DNA from 2 places in the Streptomyces sp. NPDC002602 genome. Region 2 is predicted to be linked to the other one. Evidence: predicted binding sites of a transcription regulator. Region 2 holds the regulator's gene; the other holds the start of a gene.

Region 1 (15,539 bases), on a different contig from region 2:
CAGATGAGGTCGATGACCACGTCCTTGTTGAACGCCTGACGGAACTCGAAGGCGAGCCGCGCGATGCGGACCACGGCCTCCGGGTCGTCGCCGTTCACGTGGAAGATCGGCGCCTCGATCATGCGGGCCACGTCGGTCGCGTACATCGAGGAACGCGAGGACTCCGGGGCGGCGGTGAAGCCGACCTGGTTGTTGATGACCACGTGCACGGTGCCGCCGGTGCGGTAGCCGCGCAGCTGCGACATGTTCAGCGTCTCGGCGACCACACCCTGGCCCGCGAAGGCCGCGTCGCCGTGCAGGGCCAGCGGCAGGACCGTGAAGTCCGTGCCGCCCTTGTTGATGACGTCCTGCTTGGCGCGGGCGACACCCTCCAGGACCGGGTCCACGGCCTCCAGGTGGGAGGGGTTCGCGACGAGCGAGACCTTGATCTGCTCGCCGTCCAGGCCCGTGAAGGTGCCCTCGGCGCCCAGGTGGTACTTGACGTCGCCGGAGCCGTGCATCGACTTCGGGTCGAGGTTGCCCTCGAACTCGCGGAAGATCTGCGCGTACGACTTGCCGACGATGTTGGCCAGGACGTTCAGCCGGCCGCGGTGGGCCATGCCGATGACGACCTCTTCGAGGCGGGCCTCGGCGGCCGAGTCGATGACGGCGTCGAGCAGCGGGATGACGGACTCGCCGCCCTCCAGGGAGAACCGCTTCTGGCCGACGTACTTCGTCTGCAGGAAGGTCTCGAAGGCCTCCGCCGCGTTCAGCCGGCGCAGGATCCGCAGCTGCTCCTCGCGCTCCGGCTTGGAGTGCGGGCGCTCGATGCGGTCCTGGATCCAGCGGCGCTGCTTCGGGTCCTGGATGTGCATGAACTCGACACCGGTGGTGCGGCAGTACGAGTCGCGCAGCACGCCGAGGATGTCGCGGAGCTTCATCATCGACTTGCCGGAGAAACCGCCGACCGCGAACTCGCGCTCCAGGTCCCACAGGGTGAGGCCGTGCTCGGTGATGTCGAGGTCGGGGTGCTTGCGCTGCTTGTACTCCAGCGGGTCGGTGTCGGCCATGACATGGCCGCGGACCCGGTAGGAGTGGATCAGCTCGAAGACGCGGGCGGCCTTCGTGACGTCGTCGTCGTGCGAGGCGTCGATGTCCCGGAGCCAGCGGACCGGCTCGTACGGGATGCGCAGCGCCTCGAAGACGTCGTCGTAGAAGCCGCTCTCGCCCAGCAGCAGGTTCGCGACGATGCGCAGGAACTCGCCGGAGGCCGCGCCCTGGATGACCCGGTGGTCGTAGGTCGAGGTCAGGGTCATGACCTTGGAGATGCCCAGCTTGTTCAGGGTGTCCTGCGAGGTGCCCTGGAACTCGGCGGGGTAGTCCATGGAGCCGACGCCCATGATGACCGACTGTCCGGGCATCAGACGGGGCACGGAGTGCACGGTGCCCAGACCGCCGGGGTTGGTCAGCGAGACCGTGACGCCCGTGAAGTCGTCCATCGTCAGCTTGCCGACGCGGGCGCGACGGACGATGTCCTCGTAGGCCTGCCAGAACTCGAAGAAGTTGAGGGTCTCGGCCTTCTTGATGCCGGCGACGACGAGCTGACGGTCGCCGTTCGGCTTCACCAGGTCGATCGCCAGACCGAAGTTGATGTGCTCCGGCTTGACCAGGGTCGGCTTGCCGTCCTTCTCCGCGAAGGAGTGGTTCATGGCCGGCATGGCCTTGATCGCCTGCACCATCGCGTAGCCGATGAGGTGCGTGAAGGAGATCTTCCCGCCCCGGGCGCGCTTGAGGTGGTTGTTGATGACGATGCGGTTGTCGAACAGCAGCTTCACCGGGACGGCGCGGACGGACGTGGCCGTCGGGACGTCGAGGGAGGCGTTCATGTTCTTGGCCACGGCCGCGGCGGGGCCGCGGAGCGTCACCAGTTCGGGGCCCGCGGGGGCCTCGGTGGCGGGCGCGGCCTTGGAAGCTGCGGGAGCGGGCGCGGCGGCAGCCGGAGCCTGAGCGGAGGGCGCGGCCGGTGCGGCGGCCTGGGCCTGGGAGGTGACAGTCACAGCAGGGGCACCAGAGGGGGTGGCAGGAGCAGGGGCAGGAGCTGGCACAGGCGTGGTCGCGGCCGAGGGCGAGGGCGCGGCGTCAGCCGCTCCCGCGGCACCGGTGCTCGCACCGGCGCTCGCCGCCCCCGTGGCGGCCGCGACGGGGGCCTGCGGGGCCTGGGCGGCGGGGCTGGCGGCCTGTGCGGAGGCGCCATCCTTCGTCGTCGTGGACTTCTCGGGACCGTCGGCCTTGGCGGGGGCTGCTGCGCCCCCGGGCTTGTAGTCGGCGAAGAAGTCCCACCAGGCCCGGTCGACCGAGTTCGGGTCCTGGAGGTACTGCTGATAGATCTCGTCGACGAGCCACTCATTGGCACCGAAGCCTGAGGCAGGGGTCTTCCCGCCCTCTGCTGCTTCGGTCGTGGTGCTCGAGTTACTGGGGGACTGTGGCGACACGGCGGCAACCGCCCTCTTCCGCTTCACAAGGTATGGACAGCGGGAATAAAGGCTACGCCTCCCCGGGCGTCCGATGCAGGCCGGGCGGGACTTACGTCGCGCAGGTCACATCGAAAGGCGGGTTTCACCGCTTGGAATGGCGGGAAACAAGCGCGGTTCGGGTAGGGGACACCGTGGTTGCGGCCCCCTTGGCTTCGCACCCCTGACGGACCCCGGCGCGTGTGGCCGAGATCATGTCCTTCCCACTCGAACCCTACGTCAACGCGATGCCTGGGAGCTGCCCGGAAGCGTGACGAGGATGCGGCAGCCGCGTGACGATTCGGCCACTCCGATCTGGCCCCCGTGCAGGCCGACGGCCCAGCGGGCGATCGCCAGGCCCAGTCCGGTACCCCCGTCGCCACCCCCGGAATTGCCCCGATTGAACCGCTCGAAGACCCGGTGCCACTCGGATTCGGGGATCCCGGGACCCTCGTCCCGCACCTCCAGTTGCAGGCTCCCGGGCGCGTCGCCGGCCCGGGCCCGGACCGTGACCCGGCCGTGCGGGGGGCTGTGCTTGACCGCGTTGTCGATCAGGTTCGCCACCACCTGGTGGAGCCGTTCCGCATCGGCGTAAGCCGTCAGTTCGAACGGGAACACGTCCAGGTGGAGGTGGACGTCGTTGCGGGTGTGCCCGCCCGAGCCGGAGGTCAGGCCCGGTCGCCCGGCGGCCGCCAGCCCGGACTCCTTGAGCACCCCCGACAGGTACGGCCACACCTCGAACCGGCGCGCCCGCAGCGGGACCACGCCGTTGTCCACCCGGGACAGGTCCAGCAGGGTCTCCACCAGCCGGCCCAGCCGCTCGGTCTGCTTCAGGGCCGTCCGCATGGTCTCCGGGTCGGCGGCCGAGACCCCGTCGACCACGTTCTCCAGCACCGCCCGCAGGGCCGCGATCGGTGTGCGCAGCTCGTGGGAGACGTTGGCGACCAGCTCCTTGCGGTGCCGGTCCACCGCCTCCAGGTCGTCCGCCATCAGGTTGATCGTCGCGGCCAGGTCGCCGAGCTCGTCGCGGCGCCCGGCCTCGCGCACCCGGCGGGTGTAGTCCCCGTGGGAGATCGCCCTGGCCACCGTGGTCATATCGTCCAGCGGCGCCGTCAGACCGTGCGCCACGAACTGGGTGATCAGCATCGAGGCGATCACCGAGAACACCGTGATGAACCGCAGCTCGGTGTCCGTGCGCAGGGCCACCAGCAGCAGGCCCGTGGTGATGAAGACCGACACCACGACGAGCGTGCCCAGCTTCGTCTTGATCGAGAACGGCGAGAAGGGCCGCAGCCCGCCGCCCGGCTGCCGCTGGCTCACGGCTGGGCCGGGGTCTCCAGGGCGTACCCGACGCCGTGGACCGTGCGGATCCGTTCCGCGCCGATCTTCCGGCGCAGCGCCTTGATGTGGCTGTCGACGGTACGGGTCCCGGACGCGTCGGCCCAGTCCCAGACCTCCGCCAGCAACTGTTCCCGCGAGAGCACCGCCCGCGGCGTGCCGGCCAGGCACACCAGCAGGTCGAACTCGGTCGGCGTCAGGTGCACGTCCTCGGTGTGGACCCGGACCCGGCGCTGCGCGTGGTCGATCTCCAGATCGCCCAGGCGCAGGGTGGCCCCGCGCGGGGCCGTCGCGGCCAGTGTGGCCCGCTCCACCCGTCTCAGCAGTACGTGGACCCGTGCGGCCAGCTCGCGCATCGAGAACGGTTTGGTCATGTAGTCGTCGGCCCCGACCCCGAGGCCGACGAGCATGTCGGTCTCGTCGTCCCGGGCGGTGAGCATCAGCACCGGCACCGGGCGCTGTGCCTGCACTCGACGGCAGACCTCCAGCCCGTCGAAGCCGGGCAGCATGACGTCGAGCACCAGCAGCTCGGGCAGCCAGCTCTCGGCCGCCGAGACGGCGGCAGGGCCGTCGTGGGCGGCCTGGACCTGGAAGCCCTCGGCGCGCAGCCGGGCCGCGATGGCGTCGGCGATGGTGCGATCGTCCTCGACCACGAGCACGCGCCGCTGGGCGCCTGGGGTGGCCGCGGCGCCGTTGTGGGTGGTGTGTGTCTGTTCCATGTCCCGCCCCTGAAGAACCCGCGTGATGGGGTGCAGCGTAGAGGAGCCGCAGGCCTGCGGCTATGTGGGGCCGACCGGGCCCCGGGCGAGGTGGACGACGTCCGGGACACCTCGGGCGACTCGCACTTCTTCGGTCCTTACCGACTCGAATCCGGCATTCCGCAGGGCCTGCTCGAAGGCCGCGGACGGTCGCGCGGACCAGACGGCGAGCACCCCGCCGGCGGTGAGGCGGGCCCGGCAGGCGGCGAGGCCCGTGGGGGAGTACAGGCCTCGGTTGTCGTCGGTCACGGTCCAGTCCGGGCCGTTGTCGATGTCCAGGCAGAGGGCGTCGTACCGGTCGCTCGTGTCGTGGAGGTACGCGACGAGATCGGTGTGCAGCACGCGGACCCGGGGGTCGGCGAGGGCGGCGGCCGAGAGCGGGGCCAACGGCCCGCCGCGATGCCAGTCGATGATCGCCTCCTCGCGTTCGGCGACGACGATCCGACCCCAGCGCGGTTGGGAGGCCGCGTGGGCGAGGGAGAAGCCGACGCCGAGACCGCCGACGAGCACGGACGGGGCCGGCGGGGCAGGCTCCAGGGCCCCGAACGCCGCGTCGATCAGCAGGCGTTCGGAGCGGCCGTCCGAAGTGTCCATGAGGAAACAGCCGTTGGCGATGATCTCGTGCGTCTCCCCGCGCCGGCGCAACACCACCTCCCCGTACGGTCCTTCGCGGCGGTCGACGGTGACGGCTTCCGGTACGGGGGCGGTCATCGGTCTTCCTTCCCGTGGCCGCTCGGCCACTCCTCGTCGCCGGACACAACGAAGCCCCCGTGCCACTCGTTCCGGGTACGGGCCGCCTTCCCGGTCCGCGATCGGTCGGCGATCGGTCCGCGATCCGGTCCGCGATCCGGCGCGCGTCCCCGTCCGGGCTTCCGTTCGGGCTCTCAGTGCGGGCTCTCCGTTCGGGCTTCCGTCCGGGCTCTCCGTCCGGGCTCTCAGTCCTCGAACGGGGGCAGCGCGTCCAACACCCGCGTCAGGGCGATGGGTACCGAGCCGTCGCCGGTGGCCACCTCGAAACCCCCGTACGCGAAGGCGTAGGTGAACCCGTCGAACACGGTCCCGCTCTTCGACGTCCGGGGCAGCCGGGCGAAGTCCGCCTCCCGGAGCGCGGCGCGCAGCGTGCCGAGTTGAGGGCCGGTCAGCTTGCCGCGGCCGACCTCCTTCGCCCGCCCGTCCAGCAGGGTCCAGGAGCCGTCGTCCCCGATCACCAGGGTGCCGGTGCGGCCGGCGAAACCGCCGCTGCGGGTGACCCGGACCAGGGTCGCCGCGGGGGAGGTGACGCGGGGCGAGGGGGCCGGGGCCGTGCCGGTGGGACCGGGACCCGGGGGCGTCGAACCCCCGGGGACGGGTGCGCTCGGGGTGCCGGCGGGCGGGGCGGGCGGGGCGGACGGGGTGGACGGGGTGGCGGGCGATGAAGCGCCGGCCGTCGCGGTCTCCGTGTGCGGGGCGGTCGGCGGTTCGTCGGCACCGCCGCAGCCGCCGAGCAGCAAGGCGGCCAGTACCGCGCCGAGCACCGCGCCCGGTACCGTCGTCGCCCGTCCCGCTCGTCCCGCTCGCCCTGCGCGCACGCCACACCCCCGCGGGAACTCGGCCGACCCGGACCCCGAGTATGGAGTCCGCACCCGTCACGCGGAAGCACCCGGAGGCCGACATCAGCCGCGACTTCAGCCGCACGGCCCTGTGGCGCCCGGTCCCGCCGCTCGTGGCCCTCGCCCTGGGGCTCTGGTCCCCGGAACGCGGTCCGGCCGGCGGCAGCATGTGGCGCGACGAGTCCGTCACCGTCCAGGTGGCGCACCGCCCCCTGGGCGACCTGTGGGCGCTGCTCGGGCAGGTCGACGCCGTGCACGGGCTCCACTACCTGCTCATGCACGGCGTGTTCGCCCTGTGGGACGGCGGCCTGTGGGCGCTGCGCCTGCCGTCCGTGGCCGCCACCGCCCTGGCCGCCGCCGGGGTGGCCGCGGTGGCCCACCGGTTGGCGGGTGAGCGGGCCGCGCTGTGGGCCGGTACCGCCTACGCCGTTCTGCCGCCCGTGCAGATGTACGCGCAGGAGGGGCGCTCGTACGCGTTCGTCGCCTGCGCCGTGGTGTGGGCCACCCACCTGATGCTGTGCGGGCGCTGGGCGGCGTACACGGTGGTGCTGCTGCTCGGCTGCTGGCTGCACGAGTTCGCCGTACTGGCCCTGCTCGCGCACGGCTTCGTCGCTTGGCGCTCGCGCGGGTGGCGGTGGAGCGCCGTCGTCGTCGTGGTCGCCCTGTTGCCGCTGGTCCGGGTCAGCGCGGTGCAGGCCGAGCGGCAGTTGGGCTGGCTCGGGCGGCCGAGTGGGCAGGACTGGGCGGTGTACGGGGTGCTCGTGCTCGCGGTGGCGCTGCTCGCCCGGGGGACGGCGGTGCCCCGGGAACTCGTCCGGGTCGCCGTGCCGCTCGCCCTGCTGCCGCCCGGACTGCTGCTGGTCGTCTCCCTCGCGCACCCCTGGTACGTCGACCGGTACGTCCTCTACGCGTTGGCCGGGCTCGCCCTGCTCGCCGGAGCCCGGCTCGCGGCCGCGCGCGGGCTGCGGCCCTGGGCGCTGGTGGCCGCGCTGCTCGTGCCGTTCGGCTGGTGGTCGGTGTGGCTGCGGACCCCGGAGAGCCGCAAGGACGACGTGCTCGCGGTGGCGTCCGCCGTCCGGGAACGGGCCCTCCCCGGGGACGCCGTGCTGTTCATGCCGTCCCGGCGCCGCGAGTGGCTGCTGTCCTCGCCCGCCGTGTACGCCCCCCTGCGCGACCTCGCCCTGGACCGCTCCCCGACCGCCTCGCGGAGCCTGTGGGGCACGGAGGCCGGTCCGGACGAGATCCGGGCGCGGTTGGCGGGGGCTCCCCGGGTGGTGGCCCTGCTGGACCCGGAGGGGCAACCCCTGGACCCGTACCCGGCGGAGGTCGCGAAGCGGGAGGCGTTGGCCGCCGAGTACGTGCCGTGCTCGGTGACACGGGTGCGGGGCGCGCGGATCGTGGTCTACGCGGCGCGGGGCCCGGCCGGCGGCTGCGACCGGGACTGAGGCCGGTGCGGGGGTCGGGCCGGTGCCGGCGCGGGGCCGGGAGGGGCGATGGCGCGGGGCCGGGTCGGCGACGGCGCGGGGCCGGGAGGGGCGATGGTGCGGGACCGGGAGGGGCGACGGCGCGGGGCCGGGAGGGGCGATGGCCCGATGGGCAGGCCTGGGAGGGTGGTTGGATGGGCGCGGGCCGGACCGCCGAGGCCCGTGACCACGCTGCCGGAGGCGCCGCATGACCGTGTCCGAGAACCCCCCGGGCCCCCTCGTCGGGACCGCCTGGACCGCCGCCCGCCTCGGCGGGCCCGACCTGGTCGTCCTCGACGCCTCCGTCGCCCCCCACCGCGACGCCGACCGACGGATCCCGGGCGCCCGACCCTTCGACCTCGACGGCGCCCTGTCCGACCACACGACGGGGCTCCCGCACACGATGCCCGCGCCCGCCGACTTCGAGCGCGCGATGCGGGACCTCGGCCTCGACGACCGGGCCACGGTGGTCGTGTACGACGGCGCGGGCCTCCATTCGAGCGCCCGGGCATGGTGGATGCTGCGCGCCATGGGCTTCGACCGGGCCGCCGTCCTGGACGGCGGACTGCCCGCGTGGGAGGCCGCCGGACTGCCCGTGGAACACGCCCGGCCCGGATACGAGGGCCCCCGCGGCACCTTCACCGCCCGCCCCCGCGCCGGACTGCTGGTGGACGCCGCCGCCGTGACCGACGCCCTGGCCGACCCGGCCGCGGCCGTGCTGGACGCCCGCACCCGCGAACGCTTCGGCGGTACCGCCCCGGAGCCCCGCCCCGGCCTGCGCGGCGGACACATGCCGGGCGCCCTCAACCTGCCCTTCGGCGACCTCAAGGGCCCGGACGGACTGATGCGTCCCGCCGCGGAACTCCGCCGGCTCTTCGCGGAGTCGGCGGGCGGACGGGAACGCCTGTACCTCAGCTGCGGGTCGGGGGTGACCGCCTGTGTGCTCGCGCTGGGCGCCGAACTCGCCGGGTACCGGGACCTCGCGGTGTACGACGGCTCCTGGAGCGAGTGGGGCCTGCCGTCCAACCGGCCGGTGACGACCGGGGGTTAACCCCACCCGAGGCCCGGGTACCGGCCCCATCGCCCAGCGGACGGCGCCTCGACAGACTGGCGGCATGCCTTCCCACACCGCGCCCGCCGCCCGCCCCGGTGCACTCGCCCGGGCCTCCCGCCCCGCCCGCACCGCCGTCGCGGCCTGCGCCGTCGTCGGCGGACTCCTCCTCACCGGCTGCTCGTTGACCGCGCACGCCATGAAGACCGTGAGCGCCGACGCCACCGTCGCCGAAGCCGTCACCGCGGTCGAGATCAGGGGCGCCCGGCACGGTTCCATCGAGGTGACGCCGGGGAACGGCCCGGGCGTCGCCGTCCACCGCACCGTCCACTACCGGGGCGACACGGCGCCCCGGCCGCAGCAGCGCGTCTCCGGGGGCCTGCTCACCTTCGACAGCGGCTGCACCGGCAGTTGCTACGTCGACTACCGGCTGGAGGTGCCGGCCTCCGCGACGGTCAGGCTCGAAAGCAGCAGCGGACGCGTCACGGTGAGCGGGGTGGCCGCGGCCGACGTCGAGACCTCCTCGGGCGACGTGAGGGTGGAGCGCATCGCGGGCGTGCTGAAGGCCCGCACCTCCTCCGGCGACATCACCGGTTCGGCGCTGGCCGGCCCGGCGGCCGACGTCCGCTCCTCGTCCGGTGACGCCCGCCTGGCCTTCGCGACGTCCCCGAACTCGGTCGCCGCCGAGAGCGGCTCGGGCAACGTCACCCTGACGGTGCCGTCGGCGCCCTACCGGGTCGACGTCTCCACCACCTCGGGCGACCGCCGGGTCGCCCTGCCCACCGACCCGTCGGCCGGCGCCCGCCTCGCGGTGAAGACCACCTCGGGCGACGTCAGCGTCTCGGCGGCCTGACGGGTTGGGCGGGAGCGGCCACCAACTCGGCCTGTGTCAAAGCGACTTCGAGTGGACCCGGCTCACCGAGGGCTCGGCTCGGCAAGGAACGGGCGGCGAGCGTCTCGGGATGCTCCGGTCCGTGAATGCGCTCGAAGGCCGCAACCGCGCCACGGACGAGGGGGAGGGTCTGGCTCTGTTGATCGCTGACGATCAACGCAAAGCCATGGTTGAGTTCGGCGGCCAGGGTGATCGGGTGGGTGGGGCCGGCCACGCCGCGCCTTCAGCAGCGCAGGTCCGGTGACCGGGTCCGGCTCCGGGCCGACCGTGGACTCCAAAGCACTCAAACATTGGGGATGTCCGTCTTCGCTGCGATGAGCATGCTGCGTGGGATGACCACCAGACGCTCGTCCCGGCTGATGGAGACTCCGTCCGGCAGGCGGGCGCCAAGGGGAGTGGTGAGGTCGCGGCCGATCACGGCGATGTCGCCGTTCTCCAATTCCCAGATGTCCGGGCATTCCGGACCGCTATTCGTGGCACCCAACTCCAGGGCCGATTTCCCCAGACGCCTCTTGAAGTTCGTTTCCGGGTCTGCTTCCCATGGCCTGTTCATGATGCCCCCTCCACCGCACCGCCACGTCAAGGTAGCAGTGGCCGGCCGTCAAGTGTGGTGCGGTGTAGAGGGGTTGCCGTGATCGAGTGAAGAGCGCTCTGGGGGATGGCCCGTAAATGATCTTCGGGTCGGAATCGCGTCGACAGGTGGTCCGGCTGTTCATTCATCGGGCGAAGTCGTGTCCGTGTCCGTGTCGGCGGGCGAAGGGCCGTCCCGCGAGTGCGGCCGCGCTCCGAGTGGGGGTCGGCTCGAAAGGCCGGAACAGTGGCCGACCGACGGGCGCTGGAGGCGTGGATCGCCCATCGAGCGTCGGCGTGTGGCTCGACGCCCTTCACCCTTACGGGCTGCTTCGCCACCACCTCGGGACTTCTCGCCGAACGGACGGCGCCCCGAACCGGCCGGCCGATGGGCCGAAGGAGATCGCCCCCGCCCCTACGGGACTCGTCGGGGTGTTCGCCCCGGGCGAACGGCGGTGGGGGAACATCGGGGGGCTCATCGGCATTGAGTCGGGATAGCTCAACTTCACTGCCGGAGGGAAGATCATGGCTTCGACGTCCGTATCGCTCACCCTGCCCGTACTGCCGCTCGACGACGAGGTCGTACTGCCCGGGATGGTCGTCCCGCTGGACCTGTCCGACGCCGACGTGCGGGCTGCCGTGGAGGCCGCCCAGGCCGCCGCGGGCAGCGGGAAGCCCCGGGTGCTGCTCGTGCCGCGGATCGACGGACAGTACGCGGGCACCGGTGTGCTCGGGACCGTCGAGCAGGTGGGACGGCTCTCCGACGGGGACCCGGGCGCGCTCATCCGAGGGCGCGGACGCGTCCGCATCGGCGCCGGGACCACCGGGCCCGGGGCGGCGCTCTGGGTCGAGGGCGAGACCGTCGAGGAGTCGGTGCCCGAGCCGCTGCCCGGCGCCGTCACCGAGCTCGTCAAGGAGTACAAGGCCCTCGCCACCAGCTGGCTCAAGAAGCGCGGCGCCTGGCAGGTCGTGGACCGGGTGCAGCAGATCGAGGGGGTGTCGGCGCTCGCCGACAACTCCGGCTACTCGCCTTTCCTGACCCTGGCCCAGAAGGTGGAACTGCTGGAGACGGCCGACCCCGTCGCCCGGCTCCGGCTCGCCGTCAAGGCGCTGAGCGACCACCTGGCCGAGCAGGACGTCGCCGAGTCCATCGCCAAGGACGTCCAGGACGGCGTCGACAAGCAGCAGCGCGAGTTCCTGCTGCGGCGGCAGTTGGAGGCCGTGCGCAAGGAACTGCGCGAACTGAACGGCGAGAAGGACGGCGAGGAGTCCGACGACTACCGGGCCCGCGTCGAGGCCGCCGACCTGCCGGAGAAGGTACGGGAGGCCGCCCTCAAGGAAGTCGAGAAGCTGGAGCGCTCCAGCGACCAGTCGCCCGAGGGCTCCTGGATCCGCACCTGGCTCGACACCGTGCTGGAACTGCCGTGGAACGAACGCACCGAGGACGAGTACGACATCCGCGGCGCCCGGGCGGTCCTCGACGCCGAGCACGCCGGACTGAGCGACGTGAAGGACCGCATCACCGAGTACCTGGCGGTCCGCAAGCGGCGCTCCGAGCGCGGCATGGGTGTCATCGGCGGGCGGCGCGGCGGGGCCGTGCTGGCCCTCGTGGGCCCGCCCGGGGTCGGAAAGACCAGCCTCGGCGAGAGCGTCGCCCACGCGATGGGCCGCGAGTTCGTGCGCGTCGCGCTCGGCGGCGTACGCGACGAGGCCGAGATCCGCGGCCACCGGCGGACCTACGTCGGCGCCCTGCCCGGCCGGATCGTACGGGCGATCAAGGAGGCCGGCTCGATGAACCCGGTCGTCCTCCTGGACGAGATCGACAAGGTCGGGTCCGACTTCCGGGGCGACCCGGCCGCCGCCCTCCTGGAGGTCCTCGACCCCGCCCAGAACCACACCTTCCGGGACCACTACCTGGAGGTCGAACTGGACCTCAGCGACGTGGTCTTCCTGGCCACCGCCAACGTCCTGGAGGCGATCCCGGAAGCCCTCGCCGACCGCATGGAGCTGGTCCGCCTCGACGGCTACACCGAGGACGAGAAGGTCGTCATCGCCCGCGACCACCTGCTGCCCCGCCAGCTGGAGCGCGCCGGCCTCGGCGCCGACGAGGTGGTCCTTGAAGAGGACGCCCTGCGCAGGCTCGCCGGGGAGTACACCCGCGAGGCGGGCGTACGGACCCTGGAGCGCTCCCTCGCGCGGCTGCTGCGCAAGGTGGCCTCGCAGCACGAGCTGGGGGAACGGGAGCTGCCGTTCCACGTCGGCGCCGACGACCTGAGGGCGCTCATCGGGCGACCGCACCACGTCCCGGAGTCCGCGCAGGACCCGGCCGAGCGGCGGACCGCCGTCCCCGGCGTGGCCACCGGTCTCGCCGTGACCGGGGCCGGCGGCGACGTCCTCTACGTGGAGGCCTCCCTGGCCGACCCGGAGACCGGCGCCGCCGGGCTGACCCTGACCGGCCAACTGGGTGACGTGATGAAGGAGTCCGCGCAGATCGCGCTCAGCTTCCTGCGCTCGCACGGCGCGGAACTGGAACTGCCGGTCGCCGACCTGAAGGACCGGGGCGTGCACATCCACTTCCCGGCCGGCGCGGTCCCCAAGGACGGGCCGAGCGCGGGCATCACCATGACGACCGCGCTGGCCTCGCTGCTGTCGGGCCGCCAGGTCCGCACGGACGTCGCCATGACCGGCGAGGTCTCGCTGACCGGGCGGGTGCTGCCCATCGGCGGGGTCAAGCAGAAGCTGCTCGCCGCGCACCGGGCGGGCCTGACCACCGTGATCATCCCCAAGCGCAACGAGGCCGACCTGGACGACGTCCCGGCCGAGGTGCTGGAGGGGCTGGAGGTGCACCCGGTGACCGACGTCCGTCAGGTGCTGGAGCTGGCCCTCGTCGGGGCGGAGGTCACCGCCGGGGTGGCCGCCTGATCCGGCACACGGACGGCCCGGGGCCCCGCTTCGGCGGGGCCCCGGGCCGTCGGCGTACCCGCTGCGAAATACTGACCGGGCGGACACACACCGCGACGGGACCACCATCGACAGGAGCCGGACGTGCACGGGAGCGAAGACCAGGAGTTCCTTGCCCTGGAGCGGGAGCTGTCCGTCTTCCTCCGGCGGGCTCGGGCCTCCTCCGGCGAGATGGCCCGCGCACTCCACCCGGAGCTGGAGCCGGCCGCGTACGGGTTGCTGGTGCGGCTGGAGGCGGCGGGGCGCCAGCGGGCCACGGAACTGGCCGCGTACTTCGGGGTCGGCAAGGCCACGATGAGCCGCCAATTGCGGGCACTGGAGGTGCTGGGGCTGGTGGCCCGCGAGCCGGACCCGGCCGACGGCCGGGCCTTCCTGGTCGGGCTCACGGAGGAGGGGCGGGCGCGCTTCCTGCGGGTGCGGGGAGCGCGGCGCGAGCAGTACATGCGCAAGCTCGCCGACTGGGACCGCGGGGAGGTCGCGGAACTCGCGCGGCTGCTCAACCAGTTGAACCAGGGCGCGGACTCGGAGTAACCGGGCGCGCCCGCGACGCCTCGCGGCCGGGCCCTCGCGGCCGGGCCCTCACGGCCCAGCCGGCCACTCGCACTCCCGCCCCCGCCGCCGTACGCGCCCCGCGCCACGCTGCCCGCGTCCCGCGCCAGGCTCCCGCCGCTTTCGCCCCGCCGGCCCCCCCGTCACAGCTCCGCGTACACCGCGGACGCGTCGTCGTGGCGCTTGTGGCGGCCCGGCGGGCGGGCCGGGTCGCACTCCAGGGCGCGCACGCGGGCGATCAGCCCCTGCGCGCCCTCCTCGCGGAGCACTCCGAGGCAGGCCGCCCAGTCACCCTGCCCGAAGGTGTCCGTCCAACGGCTCGCGCCGTCCGTGAGGGCGGCCAGGGCCAGCACCTCGGAGCGCGGGGTCCGACCGGTGACCGCGCGGCCCGCCACCTCCGGATCGGCCGCCGCCGTGAAGAACCCGCCCTCGACATTGCGCAGCGCGTCCGCGGCGGCCACCGACCGCAGTGCCTCGCGCGGCACCCGGTCCAGTCGGTCGTCGAGGACGGCGCCGACCTCACCGCCCCGGGTCTGGACCAGCAGGACGGAGTCCGACAGCACGAGGTGCTCCACGGTCGTCCCGTCCCAACGCGCCACGACCACCGTCGCCTGAGGCGTCCGCACGTGAGAAAGGTCACAGGTGCCCCGGTGGGCCGCGGCGGTGCTCTCGACGGACGCCGCCAGGATCCGGTCCAGCGGCATGTCCCTCCGCGATCCGGACAGTTCGGTCAATCGCCCGCCGAGGCGGGCCACGAACCAGGGCACACCGTGCACGCACCCGTCGTCCCCGCGCGGCGGGGTCACCCCGTCGAGTGCCACCACGACACCGCCGCCGGACGTGGGCATCGCGGCCGACAGCCAGTCCTCATTGGGGCGTTCCGGGTTGCCGGGGGCCGTCGCCAGGTCGATGCGCATACGGACATTCTGCCCGCAGGGGTGTCGGCGGCCCGCTCCGGACGGACATGCGTCGAACCCCGGCTCAAGGAAGGTCCGTACCAACGAACGGGGGGTGTGGCGGGCGGCGCCGGGCCGCACCGGCGGTGCGGGCGCGCATCTTGCCAAAGCGCGCCGCCAACTTTCAACCACCCGCCCACGGCCGGGCCCTGACGGGCGGCGCCCGAGTTGGTCGCCCACTGTTCCTTGATGTTCACTCCTTCGAGTGGCCGGGTGGGCGATGTACGGCTCTCTTCCCAACACACTGCAATGGTCTGAGGCGGTACGAGGGGGCAGGGAGCGTTTACTTGTTGACCGGCCGTTACCTCGGCCACACGAGTAGACGAGCACGAGCACACGTACAGGATTGCGAGCACCGGTGCAGAAGAAGCGGTCTCGGAAGAACGGCACCGCCAGCGCCGACGGCCTCGCCATCGCAGGACGTCGCGTCCGCGTGCGCCGCAGGCTGGTGATCGGTGTGGCCGTCGCCGGCCTCACGGTCCTGGTGGCCGGCGCACCCGCCGTCGTCTCCGCGACGAGAGAACTGAACGACTCCCAGCGGCTGGTCACGCTCGCCGAGCAGACCCGTGCGGCCCTCACCCTGGCGCACCTGATCGGCGACGAACGCGACGCCGTCATCGAGTACGTCGCCAAGGGACGCCCCGCCTCCGGCAAGAGCGCCGTCCAGGAGCGCACCGCGCGCACGGACCGGCAGCTCGAGGAGGTCCGCGCGGAGGCCGACGAGGACCTCTCCGTCGCCCTCGGCCGGATCGGAGCCGTCCGCAGCGAGGCGCTCGAAGGCAAGGGCGGCGCCCTCGCCGCGCACCAGGCGTACGCCGGCGTCATCGCCGACCTCATGGCACCGGGCGACCGGCTCGTCGAACTGACCCCGCCCCGCGCGGAGGCCGCCCTGGTCACCACCCGGCCGCTGGCCCCCCTCGGAC
Region 2 (15,539 bases):
GCCCGGGTTGTTCGCGTACGAGGACTCGTGCGGCGGTTGCTGCTGCCCGTGGTGCGGCTGCTGCTGTTGTCCGTACGGGTCGAAGTACTCGGGCTCGCCGTGATCCCCGTTGGCGCCCTGCTGCGGCCACTGCTGCTGCGGTGGCGGCCCGCCGGCAGGCGGGTAGGGCTGTCGGCCGTACGGTGCCTGCTGCGGTTGCTGCTGACCGTACGGCTGCTGCCGCGGGGGTTGCGGGGGTTGTTGCGGGGTGCGGTTGTTGTCCCGGCCGCGTCCGATCCTGAATCCAGCCACGTGATCGAAAGTACCTGCTCCGGCGGGTGTTGGTGGTCGGGCGGCCGGAACAGCGGGCCTTTGCGGCTGACCTGTGACATCCCCTAGGGGAACCCCGGGGGGTTCTCCCCACCCCTGGGGTCGGTGGGGTTTACGTGGCTGAGGGGCAGTCTGCGGAGGTTCGTTACGTTCTCTACTGAATGCGGAGATATGGGACCCGTAGCTTCGTGAGGGTCGCCGCCACGCACCACGCACCACGCCTCACGAACGCAGAACGAGCACGGAAAGAGTCCCCCCATGCGCAGCCCCCGCCGTACCCCCCTCCGTACCGCCGCCGTCCTCGCCGGGACGACCGCCGTCCTGGTGCTCCCGGTGGGGGCCGCCTTCGCGGACTCCCCGGCGGTACCGGAACCGCGGGTGCTGCCCGGTGTGGAGCGGCCGGCCGCGGACCGGCCGATCACCCCGCCCACCGCGCCGTCCTCGAAGCCGGCCCGCGGGTACGTCACCACCGCCAGGCTGGCGGACGGCTCGGTGGCCAAGATCTACGAGATCGGCGTCGGCCAGGTCGAGGCGGACGTCTTCGCCGGCTCCACCAGGCTGGGCACGCTGGCCGGCAGGGACGGACGGCCCGCGTACGGGCAGTACAACGGCCTGCACATCACCCTCTACCCCAACGGCACCGTGAGCTCGTGGATCGAGGACGCGCCGAAGCCGCAGCCGAAGCCGCAGCCGAAGCCGCAGCCGAAGCCCGAGGTCGTGCAGGAGAGCGCCGCGCGGATCGTCATGCCGGACGGGAACGTCGCGGAGGCGGTGTACGGCGCGCACGGCGACCGCGTGGACCTGTCCACGGCGAACGGGCACCGGCTGGGCACGATCGACCTGAAGGACCCGAACGCGCTGAACGACGGCTGGATGTACAAGCTCGTTCGGGACGGCCGGCACGTCCTGAAGTTCGTGGTCATCGACGTCAGGAGCGGTGGCAACAGCTGGGTGTACGACTTCGACAGCGGCAGGCTGATCGAGCGGTACACGGTCGCGACCGGCAAGTAGAGCGCCGCCGGCGCCGCCAGGAAACGACGGAACGGCCGGTCCCCCGAGTGGGGGCCGGCCGTTCCTGTGGGTGTACCTACGCCTACTTGGCAGCCTCGGGCTTCGCCTCTTCCGCCGCGGGCTCGGCGTCGCCCTTCTCGGCGGGCTCCGCTTCGGCCTTCGCGTCGGCGTCCGTCTCGCCCTTCGGCGCGGCTTCGACCTCGGCCTCGGACGCCGCCGGCGCCTCGGGCTTCGTCTCGACCTCGGGCTCGACCTTGGGCTCGGGCGCGGCCTTGGTGTCGGCCTCAGGCGCGGACGCCTCCGGCTTCGCCTCGGCCTCAGGCGCGGACGCCTCCGGCTTCGGCTCAGCCTCGACGGCCGCTTCCGCCGTCTCCGTTTCCCCGGCGGCCTTGGCCTCCGCCTCGTCGGCCTTCGCCTTGGCCTCGGCTTCCGCCTCGGCCTTCGCCTTGGCCTCGGCTTCCGCCTCGGCCTTCGCCTTGGTCTCCGCCTCGGCCTTTGCGGCGGCCTCGGCCTTCGCCTTGGACTCCGCCTCGGCCTTCGCGGCGGCCTTCGCCTTCGCCTCCGCCTCGGCGGCGGCCTTCGCGGCGGCTTCCGCCTCCTCCGCGGCCAGCGCCTCCGCCGCGAGTTCCTCCGCCGTCGGGCCCGGTGCCTTCACCGATTCCAGCAGCAACTGCGCCACGTCGACGACCTGGACGGATTCCTTCGCCTGGCCGTCGTTCTTCTTGCCGTTCACCGAGTCGGTCAGCATCACCAGGCAGAACGGGCACGCCGTCGACACGATGTCCGGGTTCAGGGACAGGGCCTCGTCGACACGCTCGTTGTTGATGCGCTTGCCGATGCGCTCCTCCATCCACATCCGCGCGCCACCGGCGCCACAGCAGAAGCCCCGCTCCTTGTGGCGGTGCATCTCCTGCTGCCGCAGCCCCGGAACGGCCGACATGATCTCGCGCGGCGGCGTGTAGACCTTGTTGTGCCGGCCCAGGTAGCAGGGGTCGTGGTAGGTGATCAGGCCGTCCACCGGCGTGACCGGCGTCAGCCGGCCCTCGTCGAGCAGGTGCTGGAGCAGCTGCGTGTGGTGGATGACCTCGTACTCGCCGCCCAACTGCGGGTACTCGTTCGCGATGGTGTTGAAGCAGTGCGGGCAGGTGGAGACGATCCGCTTCGCCGACTTCGGCTTCTTCGTGGACTCGTCCTCGTCGTCCTCGCCGAAGGCCATGTTGAGCATGGCCACGTTCTCCTGGGCGAGCTGCTGGAACAGCGGCTCGTTGCCCAGGCGGCGCGGGGAGTCACCGGTGCACTTCTCGTCGCCGCCCATGATCGCGAACTTGACGCCCGCCATGTTCAGCAGCTCGGCGAAGGCCTTGGTGGTCTTCTTCGCCCGGTCCTCCAGGGCGCCGGCGCAGCCGACCCAGTAGAGGTAGTCGTACTCGGAGAGGTCCTCCGCGTCCTTGCCGATGATCGGGACCTCGAAGTCCACCTCCTTGGTCCACTCGACGCGCTGCTTCTTCGCGAGGCCCCAGGGGTTGCCCTTCTTCTCCAGGTTCTTGAGCATCGTGCCCGCCTCCGACGGGAACGCGCTCTCGATCATCACCTGGTAGCGCCGCATGTCGACGATGTGGTCGATGTGCTCGATGTCGACCGGGCACTGCTCGACGCACGCGCCGCACGTGGTGCAGGACCACAGCACGTCCGGGTCGATGACGCCGTTCTCCTCGGCGGTGCCGATCAGGGGGCGCTCGGCCTCCGCGATGGCGGCCGCCGGAACGTCCTTGAGCTGCTCCGCCGTCGCCTTCTCGTTGCCCTCCATGTCCTTGCCGCCACCGGCGAGCAGGTACGGGGCCTTGGCGTGCGCGTGGTCGCGCAGCGACATGATCAGGAGCTTCGGGGACAGCGGCTTGCCGGTGTTCCAGGCGGGGCACTGCGACTGGCAGCGACCGCACTCGGTGCACGTGGAGAAGTCGAGGATGCCCTTCCAGGAGAACTGCTCGACCTGGGAGACGCCGAAGACGTCGTCCTCGCCCGGGTCCTCGAAGTCGATCTCCTTGCCGCCGCTCGTCATCGGCTTGAGCTCGCCGAGCGCGACCGCGCCGTCGGCGTTCCGCTTGAACCAGATGTTCGGGAAGCCGAGGAAGCGGTGCCAGGCCACGCCCATGTTGGTGTTGAGCGAGACGACGATCATCCAGATCAGCGAGGTGCCGATCTTGATCATCGCGGTGAAGTAGATGAGCGTCTGGAGCGTGTCGACCGAGAGGCCCTTGAAGGCCAGCACCAGCGGGTACGACAGGAAGTACGCCGGCTCGTAGTGGTCGACGTGGTGGATCGCACCCTCGAGGCCGCGCAGCGTCAGGATCGCGAGGCCGATGGTCAGGATGATGTACTCGACGAAGTACGCCTGCCAGGCCTTCGAGCCCGTGAAGCGCGACTTGCGACCCGCCCGCGAGGGAAGGTTGACCAGGCGGATGCCCATCAGAACGAGGATGCCGAGGATCGTCATCACGCCGATGAACTCGATGTACAGCTCGAACGGCAGGAAGCCGCCGATGATGGGCAGCGTCCAGTCGGCCTGGAAGAGCTGGCCGTAGGCCTGCGCCAGGGTCGGAGGCAGCGTCAGGAAGCCGATGGCGACGAACCAGTGGGCGAATCCGACGATGCCCCAGCGGTTCATCCGGCTGTGGCCGAGGAACTCCCTGACCAGGGTGATCGTTCGTGCTTTCGGGTCGTCCGTGCGGCTGCCCGCCGGCACGGGTTGGCCGAGTTTCACGAACCGGTAGATCTGGGCCACGGCTCGGGCGAGCAGCGCGACGCCGACCACGGTCAGGACCAGCGACACGATGATCGCGGCGAGTTGCATGGGAGGGCTCCTCGGGCGGGACTTACTAAGCGGTAACTTATTGAGTCAAGGCTTGAGGTTACCCAGTTCCCGCGCCGCAATGTAGGTGAGCGAGCGGTGATCTGTGTCGCTCAGGCATGCCTCTGTAGGCAGGCAGCCCGAGGTGTCTGCGCGAGGATCGCGAGATCCATCCCCAGCCAATGGCTCTCCACATAGTGCCGGTCCAGCAGGGCCTTCTCCTCCCAGGGGAGGTCGGAGCGCGCGCTGACTTGCCACAATCCGGTCATTCCGGGGCGTACGAAGAGCCGCTCGGGCCGGTCGGTGCCCGCCTCGGGGCGCGGCCCGACCAGTGACATCTCGCCCCGCAGCACGTTCAGCAGTTGCGGCAGTGCGTCCAGGCCGCATCGCTCCACCGCCACGCCCGGCCGACCGGTGTCCCGCGTCCGCAGCCGCCAGGTCCGAAACTCCCGACCGCCCCGCCCGAGCGCGGGTTCCCGTACGAGGACCCCGCGCCGGCCCGCGTACAGCAGCCCCGCGGCGGCGAGCAGCGGCAGGGCGAACACCCCGAGCAGGATCAGCGCGCCGACGAGGTCGAGCACCCGCTTGGCGGACAGGTCGGGGCGGGTGAGGGCGGTCGGGCGGGGCCTCGGCGGGGCCGTCGGGTTCGGCGGGGCGGTCGGGTTCGGCGGGTCCGGTGGGGCGGTCGGGTTCGGCTTCGGCAGGGTGGGCAGGCGGAACGTCCGGGGTGGGCGCGGCGGGGGTGGTTGCGAGCGCATGGGGGCACGGTGCCCCACGCGTTCGGCGGCCCCCGGATGCCGCGCGGGGTGGCGGCCGGAGGGTCGCCCGCTCGGCTGTGTGGCGGACGGGGCGGGCCCCGGCGGCGTGTCGCGGCCCTGATGAGCGTAAGGGCGGGATAAAAGTTGAGCGCCCTCGACTCAGCTCTGTTGACGTCGGCGCGGACGATGGTGCATGGTTGAGCCTGTTCCACTCAAGTCAGCTGGAGGAATCGAAATGGCACGTGCGGTCGGCATCGACCTGGGCACCACTAACTCCGTCGTCAGCGTTCTGGAAGGCGGCGAGCCCACCGTCATCACCAACGCCGAGGGCGCCAGGACCACGCCGTCCGTCGTCGCCTTCGCCAAGAACGGTGAGGTCCTCGTCGGAGAGGTGGCCAAGCGCCAGGCGGTCACGAACGTGGACCGGACCATCCGTTCCGTCAAGCGCCACATGGGCACTGACTGGAAGATCAACCTGGATGGCAAGGACTTCAACCCGCAGCAGATGAGCGCCTTCATCCTGCAGAAGCTGAAGCGCGACGCCGAGGCGTACCTGGGCGAGAAGGTCACGGACGCGGTCATCACCGTCCCGGCCTACTTCAACGACTCCGAGCGTCAGGCGACGAAGGAAGCCGGCGAGATCGCGGGTCTGAACGTCCTGCGCATCGTCAACGAGCCGACGGCCGCCGCCCTGGCCTACGGTCTCGACAAGGACGACCAGACCATTCTCGTCTTCGACCTCGGTGGCGGCACCTTCGACGTGTCGCTCCTCGAGATCGGCGACGGTGTCGTCGAGGTCAAGGCCACCAACGGTGACAACCACCTCGGTGGCGACGACTGGGACCAGCGCGTCGTCGACTACCTGGTGAAGCAGTTCCAGAACGGCCACGGCGTCGACCTGTCCAAGGACAAGATGGCGCTCCAGCGTCTGCGCGAGGCCGCCGAGAAGGCGAAGATCGAGCTGTCCTCCTCCACGGAGACCACGATCAACCTGCCGTACATCACGGCGTCCGCCGAGGGCCCGCTGCACCTGGACGAGAAGCTCACGCGCTCGCAGTTCCAGCAGCTGACCGCGGACCTGCTGGACCGCTGCAAGACCCCGTTCCACAACGTCATCAAGGACGCGGGCATCAACCTGTCCGAGATCGACCACGTGGTCCTGGTCGGCGGCTCCACCCGCATGCCGGCCGTCGCCGAGCTCGTCAAGGAGCTCACCGGCGGTCAGGACGCCAACAAGGGCGTCAACCCGGACGAGGTCGTCGCCATCGGCGCGACCCTCCAGGCGGGCGTGCTCAAGGGTGAGGTCAAGGACGTCCTGCTCCTCGACGTGACCCCGCTGTCCCTCGGTATCGAAACCAAGGGCGGCATCATGACCAAGCTCATCGAGCGCAACACCACGATCCCGACCAAGCGGTCCGAGATCTTCACGACGGCCGAGGACAACCAGCCGTCCGTGCAGATCCAGGTCTACCAGGGCGAGCGCGAGATCGCGGCGTACAACAAGAAGCTCGGCATGTTCGAGCTGACCGGCCTGCCGCCGGCCCCGCGTGGCGTCCCGCAGATCGAGGTCTCCTTCGACATCGACGCGAACGGCATCATGCACGTCACGGCCAAGGACCTTGGCACGGGCAAGGAGCAGAAGATGACCGTCACCGGCGGCTCCTCGCTCGGCAAGGACGAGGTCGACCGCATGCGCCAGGAGGCGGAGCAGTACGCGGACGAGGACCTGCGTCGCAAGGAGGCGGCCGAGTCCCGCAACCAGGGCGAGCAGCTCGTCTACCAGACGGAGAAGTTCGTCAAGGACAACGAGGACAAGGTCCCGGCCGACGTCAAGGCCGAGGTCGAGGCCTCCGTCACCGAGCTGAAGGAAAAGCTCAAGGGCGAGGACGCCGCGGAGATCCGCACCGCGACCGAGAAGCTCGCCGCGGTCAGCCAGAAGCTCGGCCAGGCCATCTACGCCGACGCGCAGGCCGGTGGCGCGCCGACCGGTGACGCCGACCAGGCCAAGGCCGACGACGACGTCGTCGACGCCGAGATCGTGGACGACGAGAAGCCGAAGGGTGGCGCTGCCTGATGTCGGAGGAGACCCCGGGTTTCGACGAGAAGCCTGAAGTCCCCACCGGCGCCGACGCGGACGACGCCGCCGCCGAGCCGAAGGCCGCCGACTCCTCCCCGGAGGAGAAGGCGGCCCCGGCCGGGGACTCGGACACTCAGGCCGTCGGCCAGGAAACGGCCCTCCTGGCGCAGCTGGACCAGGCCCGTACCGCGCTCGGTGAGCGCACCGCGGACCTCCAGCGGCTCCAGGCCGAGTACCAGAACTACCGCCGCCGGGTGGAGCGGGACCGGATCGCCGTCAAGGAGATCGCGGTCGCGTCCCTCCTGACGGAACTCCTCCCGACCCTGGACGACATCGGCCGGGCACGGGAGCATGGCGAACTGGTCGGCGGCTTCAAGTCGGTGGCCGAATCGCTGGAGACCGCCGCCGCCAAGATGGGGCTGCAGCAGTTCGGCAAGGAGGGCGAGCCCTTCGACCCGACGATCCACGAGGCCCTGATGCACTCGTACGCGCCGGATGTCACCGAGGACACCTGCGTGGCGATCCTGCAGCCGGGTTACCGGATCGGCGAGCGCACGATCCGCCCCGCGCGGGTCGCGGTGGCCGAGCCCCAGCCCGGGGCGGCCCCGGCCGCCAAGTCCGAGTCCGCGGACGGCGACACGCCGTCTGACAAGGACGCGGATGCCCCCGACAAGGGCTGACGTCCACCATGTAGCCGCACGAGAGGAGGGCCACCGGGGATGAGCACGAAGGACTTCGTCGAGAAGGACTACTACAAGGTCCTCGGTGTCCCGAAGGACGCCACCGAGGCCGAGATCAAGAAGGCGTACCGGAAGCTCGCCCGCGAGTTCCACCCGGACGCCAACAAGGGCGACGCCTCGGCCGAGGAGCGCTTCAAGGAGATCTCCGAGGCGAACGACATCCTCGGTGACGCCAAGAAGCGCAAGGAGTACGACGAGGCCCGCGCCCTGTTCGGCAACGGGGGCTTCCGCCCCGGTCCGGGCGGGGGCGGCGGCTCGTTCAACTTCGACCTCGGCGACCTCTTCGGAGGCCAGCCGCAGGGCGGTGGCGGCGCGGCGGGCGGCTTCGGCGGCGGCCTGGGCGACGTCTTCGGCGGCCTGTTCAACCGCGGTGGCGCCGGCCCGGGTACGGGACCCCGTACCCAGCCGCGACGCGGCCAGGACATCGAGTCCGAGGTCACGCTGTCGTTCACGGAGGCCGTGGACGGCGCGACCGTCCCGCTCCGGATGTCCTCGCAGTCGCCCTGCAAGGCCTGCTCCGGTACCGGCGACAAGAACGGCACCCCTCGGGTGTGCCCGACCTGCGTCGGCACCGGTCAGGTCTCGCGGGGCAGCGGTGGCGGTTTCTCCCTGACCGACCCCTGCGCCGACTGCAAGGGGCGCGGTCTGATCGCCGAGACCCCCTGTGACATCTGCAAGGGCAGCGGACGGGCCCGCAGTTCCCGGACCATGCAGGTCCGGATCCCGGCGGGCGTCTCCGACGGCCAGCGGATCCGACTGCGCGGCAAGGGGGCCCCGGGCGAGCGCGGCGGCCCGGGCGGCGACCTGTACGTCGTCGTCCACGTCGACGGGCACCCGGTGTTCGGCCGGCGGGACGACAACCTCACGGTGACCGTCCCGGTGACGTTCGCCGAGGCCGCCCTGGGCGCCGACATCAAGGTCCCGACCCTGGGCGGCCCCCCGGTGACCCTGAAGCTTCCCCCCGGTACCCCGAACGGGCGTACGATGCGGGCCCGCGGCAAGGGCGCGGTCCGCAAGGACGGCACCCGCGGCGACCTGCTCGTGACGGTGGAGGTCGAGGTGCCCTCGGAGCTGTCCGACAAGGCCCGTGAAGCCCTGGAGATGTTCCGCGACGCGACGGAGTCGCAGGACCCGCGCGCCGCGCTGTTCGAGTCCGCGAAGGGAGCATGACATGGACGGCCGCCGCAGACAGTCCCGGTTGGGCGGGGCTTATCAGCTCACTGATGAGACCCCGGTCTACGTGATTTCGGTGGCCGCTCAGCTCTCGGGACTGCATCCGCAGACCCTGCGTCAGTACGACCGTCTCGGTCTGGTCTCCCCGGACCGGACGGCCGGCCGCGGACGTCGATATTCGGCCAGGGACATCGAGCTGCTCCGCACGGTGCAGGCGCTGTCCCAGGACGAGGGCATCAACCTGGCCGGCATCAAGCGGATCATCGAACTGGAGAACCAGGTCGCCGCCCTCCAACAGCGCGTGGCCGAACTGTCCACGGCCGTGGACGGCGCGGCCGCCGCGCTCCAGGCCCGCGAGGCCCAGGTGCACGCCTCGTACCGGCGCGACCTGGTCCCGTACCAGCCGCCGCAGCCGGGCAGCGCCCTGGTCGTCTGGCGCCCCAAGCGCCCGATGGACTGACGCCGCCCGACACCGGCACGCGACACCGCCGTTCAGCGCGCGAAGGCCCCGCCCGGATCTCCGGGCGGGGCCTTCCGCGTCGCTACAGGTGGTTGGCGTGGCCGCCGTGGTCGGCCTCGTCCTCCGGGAGGTGCGGGGCCGAGCTGTGCAGGATGCCGGACTGGGCGATCAGGAAGCCGAGCTGCGCCCGGCTGCCGCTGCCCAGGGCCGTGGCCAGCCGGGCGATGTGCGCACGGCAGGTTCGTACGTTCATTCCCAGCCGGCGGGCTATGGCCTCGTCCACGTGCCCCTCGACCAGGAGTTGCGCGATGGATCGCTGCACGCCGGTGATGCCGTCGTGCATGTGGGTGTAGGTGACTTCCTCGCTCAGGGGCACGGCACGCCGCCAGAGCTGCTCGAACACCTTGATGAGGTAGTCGACGAGCCCCGGGTGCCGCAGCTCCAGCGCCACCTTCCGGTCGTCGCTGACCGGGATGAAGGCCACCGTGCGGTCGAAGACGATGAGTCGCTCGATGAGCTCCTCCAGCGTGCGGATCTCCACCTTCCCCGCGGAGATCCGGTCCACGTACGCCAGCGTGCCCTGGCTGTGCCGCGCGGTGTGCTGGTACAGCGTCCTGATGCTGATGCCCCGGTCGATCAGCGGGGCGTCCCGTTCCAGGGCCTGTGTGAGGGCCAGGGAGGGCCGCGCACCGCCCGGCTGGATGGTCAGCATCTCCGTGTGGCATTCGGCCGTCGCCAGGTCCAACGCGGCGTTGATCCGCTCGAAACCCTCCAGGACGGTGATGGCGTGGGTGTTCGCCGGGTTCTGCGCACTGATGGTCAGAAACGGCTCGAAAGCATCGGTGAGATCTACAGCCGTACGTCGTCTGTCCTGGATCTCGCGTTCAATCGGATGCAGCCGTTGCGCCAGTGCGACGGACGGGGGAACCGGGCGGAGCTGGTTCGCGTCATCCGGGTCAGGCTGCACCAGGGAGAATTCAAGCAGGCAGGGGGCCTGCTGAACCTCGCTCCGGGCGATCCGGCCGGCGCTGAGCGCAGCCGTGTACAGCCGCGTTCCCTCGGGGCACAGGGACGTGACGGAGTGGGGATGAGTCGGGTTTGTCGCACTTTTGGGCAAATCTCCACCCCCCAGGGTCCTGAACATGCAAGAACATGATGCATCGTCCCTGTGGCATTGACGTGCCTGAATGAGCCATCGTCTGTGTGGCGGGGGAGAGGATTCCATCAAGTGAGGACGAAGCCGACCATGTATAAGAGAATGCTTCGCTCGGCGCTTGCCGTTGGTTTCTCCGCTGTTGCGGTCTTTGGGGTAGTCGGTGCCGTCGAAAGCGACGCGGGGGGCACCGCTCTGACCGGCAACAGTGGTTGGACCGGCGCGCCGGTGGGCAAGGCGGACAGCGGCTGGACCGTGCTGCCGGCCGGTGACTCCGGCTGGACCAACGGTCCGACCGGCAAGGCGGACAGCGGCTGGACCGTGCTGCCGGCCGGTGACTCCGGCTGGACCAACGGCCCGACCCGCAAGGCGGACTCTGGCTGGACCGTGCTGCCGGCCGTCGACTCGGGCTGGACCAACGGTCCGTCCGGCAAGGCGGACAGCGGGTGGACCCGGATCCAGGTCGGTGACTCCGGCTGGACCAGTGCCCCCTCGGGCTCGTCTGACAGCGGCTGGACCAGCGCGCCCTCCGGCGCGTCGGACTCGGGCCGGACCGCTCTGCCTGCGATGGCCGTCTGATGACCCCCGACGACCGAGACTTCCGACGCGAGATGGCTTCGGCGTACCGGTCCGGGTGGCAGTTCATCGACCTCGCCACCGCGATCCCCCACGCCGGCGATTCGTTGATGGTCACCCTGTTCGGCCAGCCGATCGTCGTCGCGCGCGAGGAGGACGAAGACGTCCGCGCCTACCGCTGTCTGCGCCGCCCCCGGGGCGCACCGCAGCCCGTCCGCTGCGAAGTGCGGTACGGCATGGTTTTCGTCAATCTCGACCAGCGGGACCACCAACTCTTCGAACCCGACATCACCGCCGCCACCCCCCGAAGTGCCTGAAGCGATTCCCCCGTCGTTGCAGATCGCTCAGGCACTACCCCCACACAACGGCGCCATCGTGGACCTGACCACGATGGCGCCGTTGTGCTGTCCGCGTCCAGTGGTTGAACCGGACAAACAAATCGGTCAGTTTCGCGTCCGTCCCCACGTCAGCCGCCGCGCACGCGACGTCAGCCGCCGCGTCCGACCTCACGCCAGCCGCCGCGCACGCGCCGGTGCCCGGCCGCGCCCGCGCCCGTGTCGGCCCGGGCGTCAGCCGCGCCCCATCGCGCGGTCCAGGGTGATCTCCATGACCACCCGGTCCGGGTTCGGCGAGGGCGTCCGCCCGTAGCGCTCCGCGTAGCGCGCCACCGCCTCCGCCACCGAGGCCTCGTCCGTGCGGATCACCGCGCGGCCCTCCAGGGTGGCCCAGCGCCGGCCCTCCATCTGGCAGACCGCGACCCGCGCCGTCGCGTCCGGGGCCGCCAGGACGTTGCGGATCTTCTTGCTGTGCCGGTTGCTGATCACCCGGGCCAGCCCCGCCTCGGGGTCGTACGTCACGCCGACCGGTACCACGTGCGGGCTGCCGTCGGGCCGCGGGGTGGTCAGGGTGCAGACGTGCCGCTCCCGCCAGAAGGCGAGGTACTCCGGCGTCGGGTTGAGTACGTCTTGGGGTGTCTTCGAACCAGGCATGGCCCGAAGAGTACGAGATGCCGCGCCACACACGGCCTTGAGTGGAATAGACTCAACTTTATGCACGCTATACGTGTCATGCCCCTGTATCGCGACGGAGAGGAGTAGCCGCAGTGGAAGCCGAGCTGACCAACAAGAGCCGGGACGCGCTGAACGCCGCCACCCACAGGGCCGTCAAGGACGGCCACCCGGATCTGACCCCCGCGCACCTGCTGCTGGCCCTGCTCGCCGGCGAGGACAACGAGAACGTCACCGACCTGCTCGCCGCGGCCGACGCCGACCAGGTCGAGGTCCGCGCCGGCGCGGAACGCCTGCTGGCCGCCCTGCCCAGGGTCACGGGTTCCACCGTCGCACCCCCGCAGCCCACCCGCGAGCTGCTCGCCGTACTCGCCGACGCCGACGAGACGGCCGGGAAGCTCGGAGACGACTACCTTTCCACCGAACACCTGCTCATCGCCCTCGCCGCCAAGGGCGGCGCGGCCGGCGAGCTCCTTTCCACCCAGGGCGCGACGGCCAGGAAGCTGTTGGCCGCATTCGAGGAAGCACGAGGAGGACGCCGGGTGACCAGCCCCGACCCCGAGGGCCAGTACAAGGCCCTGGAGAAGTTCGGCACCGATTTCACGGCGGCGGCCCGCGAGGGCAAGCTCGACCCGGTCATCGGCCGCGACCAGGAGATCCGGCGGGTCGTCCAGGTCCTGTCGCGCCGCACCAAGAACAACCCGGTCCTCATCGGCGAGCCCGGCGTCGGCAAGACCGCCGTCGTCGAGGGCCTCGCCCAGCGCATCGTCAAGGGCGACGTCCCCGAATCGCTGAAGAACAAGCGGCTGGTCTCCCTCGACCTCGGCGCGATGGTCGCGGGCGCCAAGTACCGCGGCGAGTTCGAGGAGCGGCTGAAGACGGTCCTCGCGGAGATCAAGTCCAGCGACGGCCAGATCATCACCTTCATCGACGAGCTCCACACCGTCGTCGGCGCGGGCGCCGGCGGGGACTCCGCCATGGACGCGGGCAACATGCTCAAGCCCATGCTGGCCCGCGGCGAGCTGCGCATGGTCGGCGCGACCACCCTCGACGAGTACCGCGAGCGGATCGAGAAGGACCCGGCGCTGGAGCGCCGCTTCCAGCAGGTGCTGGTGGCGGAGCCGACCGTCGAGGACACCATCGCGATCCTGCGCGGGCTCAAGGGCCGCTACGAGGCCCACCACAAGGTGGTCATCAACGACAGCGCCCTGGTCGCGGCGGCCACCCTCTCCGACCGGTACATCACCTCCCGCTTCCTGCCCGACAAGGCCATCGACCTCGTCGACGAGGCCGCGTCCCGGCTCCGCATGGAGATCGACTCCTCCCCGCTGGAGATCGACGAGCTCCAGCGCTCCGTGGACCGGCTGCGCATGGAGGAACTGGCACTGAAGAACGAGTCCGACCCGGCCTCCCTCGAACGGCTGGAGAAGATCCGCAAGGACCTCGCCGACAAGGAGGAGGACCTGCGGGGCCTCACCGCCCGCTGGGAGAAGGAGAAGCAGTCCCTCAACCGCGTCGGCGAACTCAAGGAACGCCTCGACGACCTGCGCGGGCAGGCCGAGCGCGCCCAGCGCGACGGCGACTTCGACACCGCCTCCCAGTTGCTCTACGGGGAGATCCCGACGCTGGAGCGCGAGCTGGCGGAGGCCACCGAGGCCGAGGAAGAGGCCACCAAGGCGGGGACCTCCAAGGACAGCATGGTCAAGGACGAGGTCGGCCCCGACGACATCGCGGACGTGGTGGGCGCCTGGACCGGCATCCCCGCCGGCCGGCTCCTGGAGGGCGAGACCCAGAAGCTCCTGCGCATGGAGGAGGAACTGGGCCGCCGCCTGATCGGCCAGTCCGAGGCCGTACGGGCCGTCTCCGACGCGGTGCGCCGCACCCGCGCCGGCATCGCCGACCCCGACCGCCCGACCGGCTCGTTCCTCTTCCTGGGCCCGACGGGCGTCGGCAAGACGGAGCTGGCCAAGGCGCTCGCGGACTTCCTCTTCGACGACGAGCGGGCCATGGTCCGCATCGACATGTCGGAGTACGGCGAGAAGCACAGCGTGGCCCGTCTGGTCGGCGCCCCACCCGGCTACGTCGGGTACGAGGAGGGCGGCCAGCTCACCGAGGCCGTCCGGCGCCGCCCGTACAGCGTCGTCCTGCTCGACGAGGTGGAGAAGGCGCACCCCGAGGTCTTCGACGTCCTGCTCCAGGTCCTCGACGACGGCCGCCTCACGGACGGCCAGGGCCGCACCGTGGACTTCCGCAACGCGATCCTGGTCCTGACGTCCAACCTGGGCAGCCAGTTCCTGGTCGACCCGGCGACCTCCGAGGAGGACAAGAAGGCGCGGGTCCTGGACGTGGTCCGGGCCTCCTTCAAGCCGGAGTTCCTCAACCGTCTCGACGACCTGGTGGTCTTCTCGGCCCTGAGCAGGGACGAGCTGGCCCACATCGCGCAGCTCCAGATCGACCGCCTCGCCAAGCGGCTCGCCGCCCGCCGCCTCACCCTGGACGTCACCCCCGAGGCGCTGGCCTGGCTGGCGGACAAGGGCAACGACCCGGCGTACGGCGCCCGACCCCTGCGCCGGCTGATCCAGACGGCCATCGGGGACCGCCTCGCGAAGGAGATCCTGTCCGGCGAGGTCAGGGACGGCGACACCGTACGGGTGGCCGTGGCCGGGGAAGACCTGCTGGTCGGCAAGGTCCTCTAGGCCGTCTCCTTCGAGCCCACCCGCCCAGGCGGCCCCGCCGGTCGTACCCTGGGCGGTGGGGGCCGAAGGCCCCGTGCCCCCGCCGCCCCCACCACGAACGGCCTCGCGCCGGGTCGTGTGGGGACGCGTCCCCCTTACCTGAGTCCTACTCGTGTCCGCCCGGAGCGGATCGGGCGTGCGGGGCTGGACACGGGGTGGGACCGATGGTGGAGGATGTGGTTCATCCGCACGAAGGGAAGTACACGGTGAGCATCGACCCGGCCTCGATTCCGAACTTCGGAGGGCAGCAGCCCGATCCGCAGGCCACAGGACCGGCGGGCCCCGTCGTCCCCGACCAGGATCTGGTCAAGCAGCTGCTGGAACAGATGGAGCTCAAGTACGTCGTCGACGACGAGGGTGACCTCGCGGCGCCGTGGGAGGAGTTCCGCACGTACTTCATGTTCCGCGGCGAGGACGAGCAGCAGGTCTTCTCGGTGCGGACCTTCTACGACCGCCCGCACGACATCGAGGACAAGCCGCAGCTCCTGGAGACGATCGACGACTGGAACCGTCGCACCCTGTGGCCCAAGGTCTACAGCCACACGCACGACGACGGCTCGGTCCGCCTGATCGGTGAGGCGCAGATGCTGATCGGCACCGGCGTCAGCCTGGAGCACTTCGTGTCCTCCACGGTCAGCTGGGTCCGCGCCTCGATCGAGTTCGACAAGTGGCTCGTCGAGCAGCTCGGCCTC

The links. Region 2 encodes HspR, which represses chaperone genes until heat shock. Its sites were predicted from a motif close to TTGAGNNNNNNNNNCTCAA; they were not measured.
Region 1: lon (endopeptidase La) is a predicted target of HspR. The motif match lies at 10,635-10,653, and genes of this name have one in related genera.

Annotation. Positions count from the first base shown of each region.
Region 1 covers NZ_JBIAQX010000003.1:113,775-129,313, reverse strand. Annotated here, with positions in the region: gene ACFYW3_RS09870 (multifunctional oxoglutarate decarboxylase/oxoglutarate dehydrogenase thiamine pyrophosphate-binding subunit/dihydrolipoyllysine-residue succinyltransferase subunit) at 1-2,471, opposite strand, end outside; gene ACFYW3_RS09865 (ATP-binding protein) at 2,730-3,809, opposite strand; gene ACFYW3_RS09860 (response regulator transcription factor) at 3,806-4,546, opposite strand; gene ACFYW3_RS09855 (spermidine synthase) at 4,607-5,296, opposite strand; gene ACFYW3_RS09850 (hypothetical protein) at 5,521-6,153, opposite strand; gene ACFYW3_RS09845 (hypothetical protein) at 6,195-7,619, shown strand; gene ACFYW3_RS09840 (sulfurtransferase) at 7,846-8,688, shown strand; gene ACFYW3_RS09835 (DUF4097 domain-containing protein) at 8,753-9,541, shown strand; gene ACFYW3_RS09830 (hypothetical protein) at 9,663-9,824, shown strand; gene ACFYW3_RS09825 (hypothetical protein) at 9,864-10,133, opposite strand; gene lon (endopeptidase La) at 10,676-13,072, shown strand; gene ACFYW3_RS09815 (MarR family winged helix-turn-helix transcriptional regulator) at 13,196-13,642, shown strand; gene ACFYW3_RS09810 (hypothetical protein) at 13,804-14,577, opposite strand; gene ACFYW3_RS09805 (nitrate- and nitrite sensing domain-containing protein) at 14,975-15,539, shown strand, end outside.
Region 2 covers NZ_JBIAQX010000011.1:14,671-30,209, forward strand. Annotated here, with positions in the region: gene ACFYW3_RS25515 (Yip1 family protein) at 1-291, opposite strand, end outside; gene ACFYW3_RS25520 (hypothetical protein) at 568-1,320, shown strand; partial or broken gene ACFYW3_RS25525 (heterodisulfide reductase-related iron-sulfur binding cluster) at 1,949-4,171, opposite strand; gene ACFYW3_RS25530 (sugar transferase) at 4,282-4,926, opposite strand; gene dnaK (molecular chaperone DnaK) at 5,162-7,000, shown strand; gene grpE (nucleotide exchange factor GrpE) at 7,000-7,683, shown strand; gene dnaJ (molecular chaperone DnaJ) at 7,723-8,913, shown strand; gene ACFYW3_RS25550 (heat shock protein transcriptional repressor HspR) at 8,915-9,376, shown strand; gene ACFYW3_RS25555 (helix-turn-helix transcriptional regulator) at 9,459-10,520, opposite strand; gene ACFYW3_RS25560 (hypothetical protein) at 10,758-11,108, shown strand; gene ACFYW3_RS25565 ((2Fe-2S)-binding protein) at 11,108-11,422, shown strand; gene ACFYW3_RS25570 (pyridoxamine 5'-phosphate oxidase family protein) at 11,675-12,094, opposite strand; gene clpB (ATP-dependent chaperone ClpB) at 12,208-14,808, shown strand; gene ACFYW3_RS25580 (YbjN domain-containing protein) at 15,054-15,539, shown strand, end outside.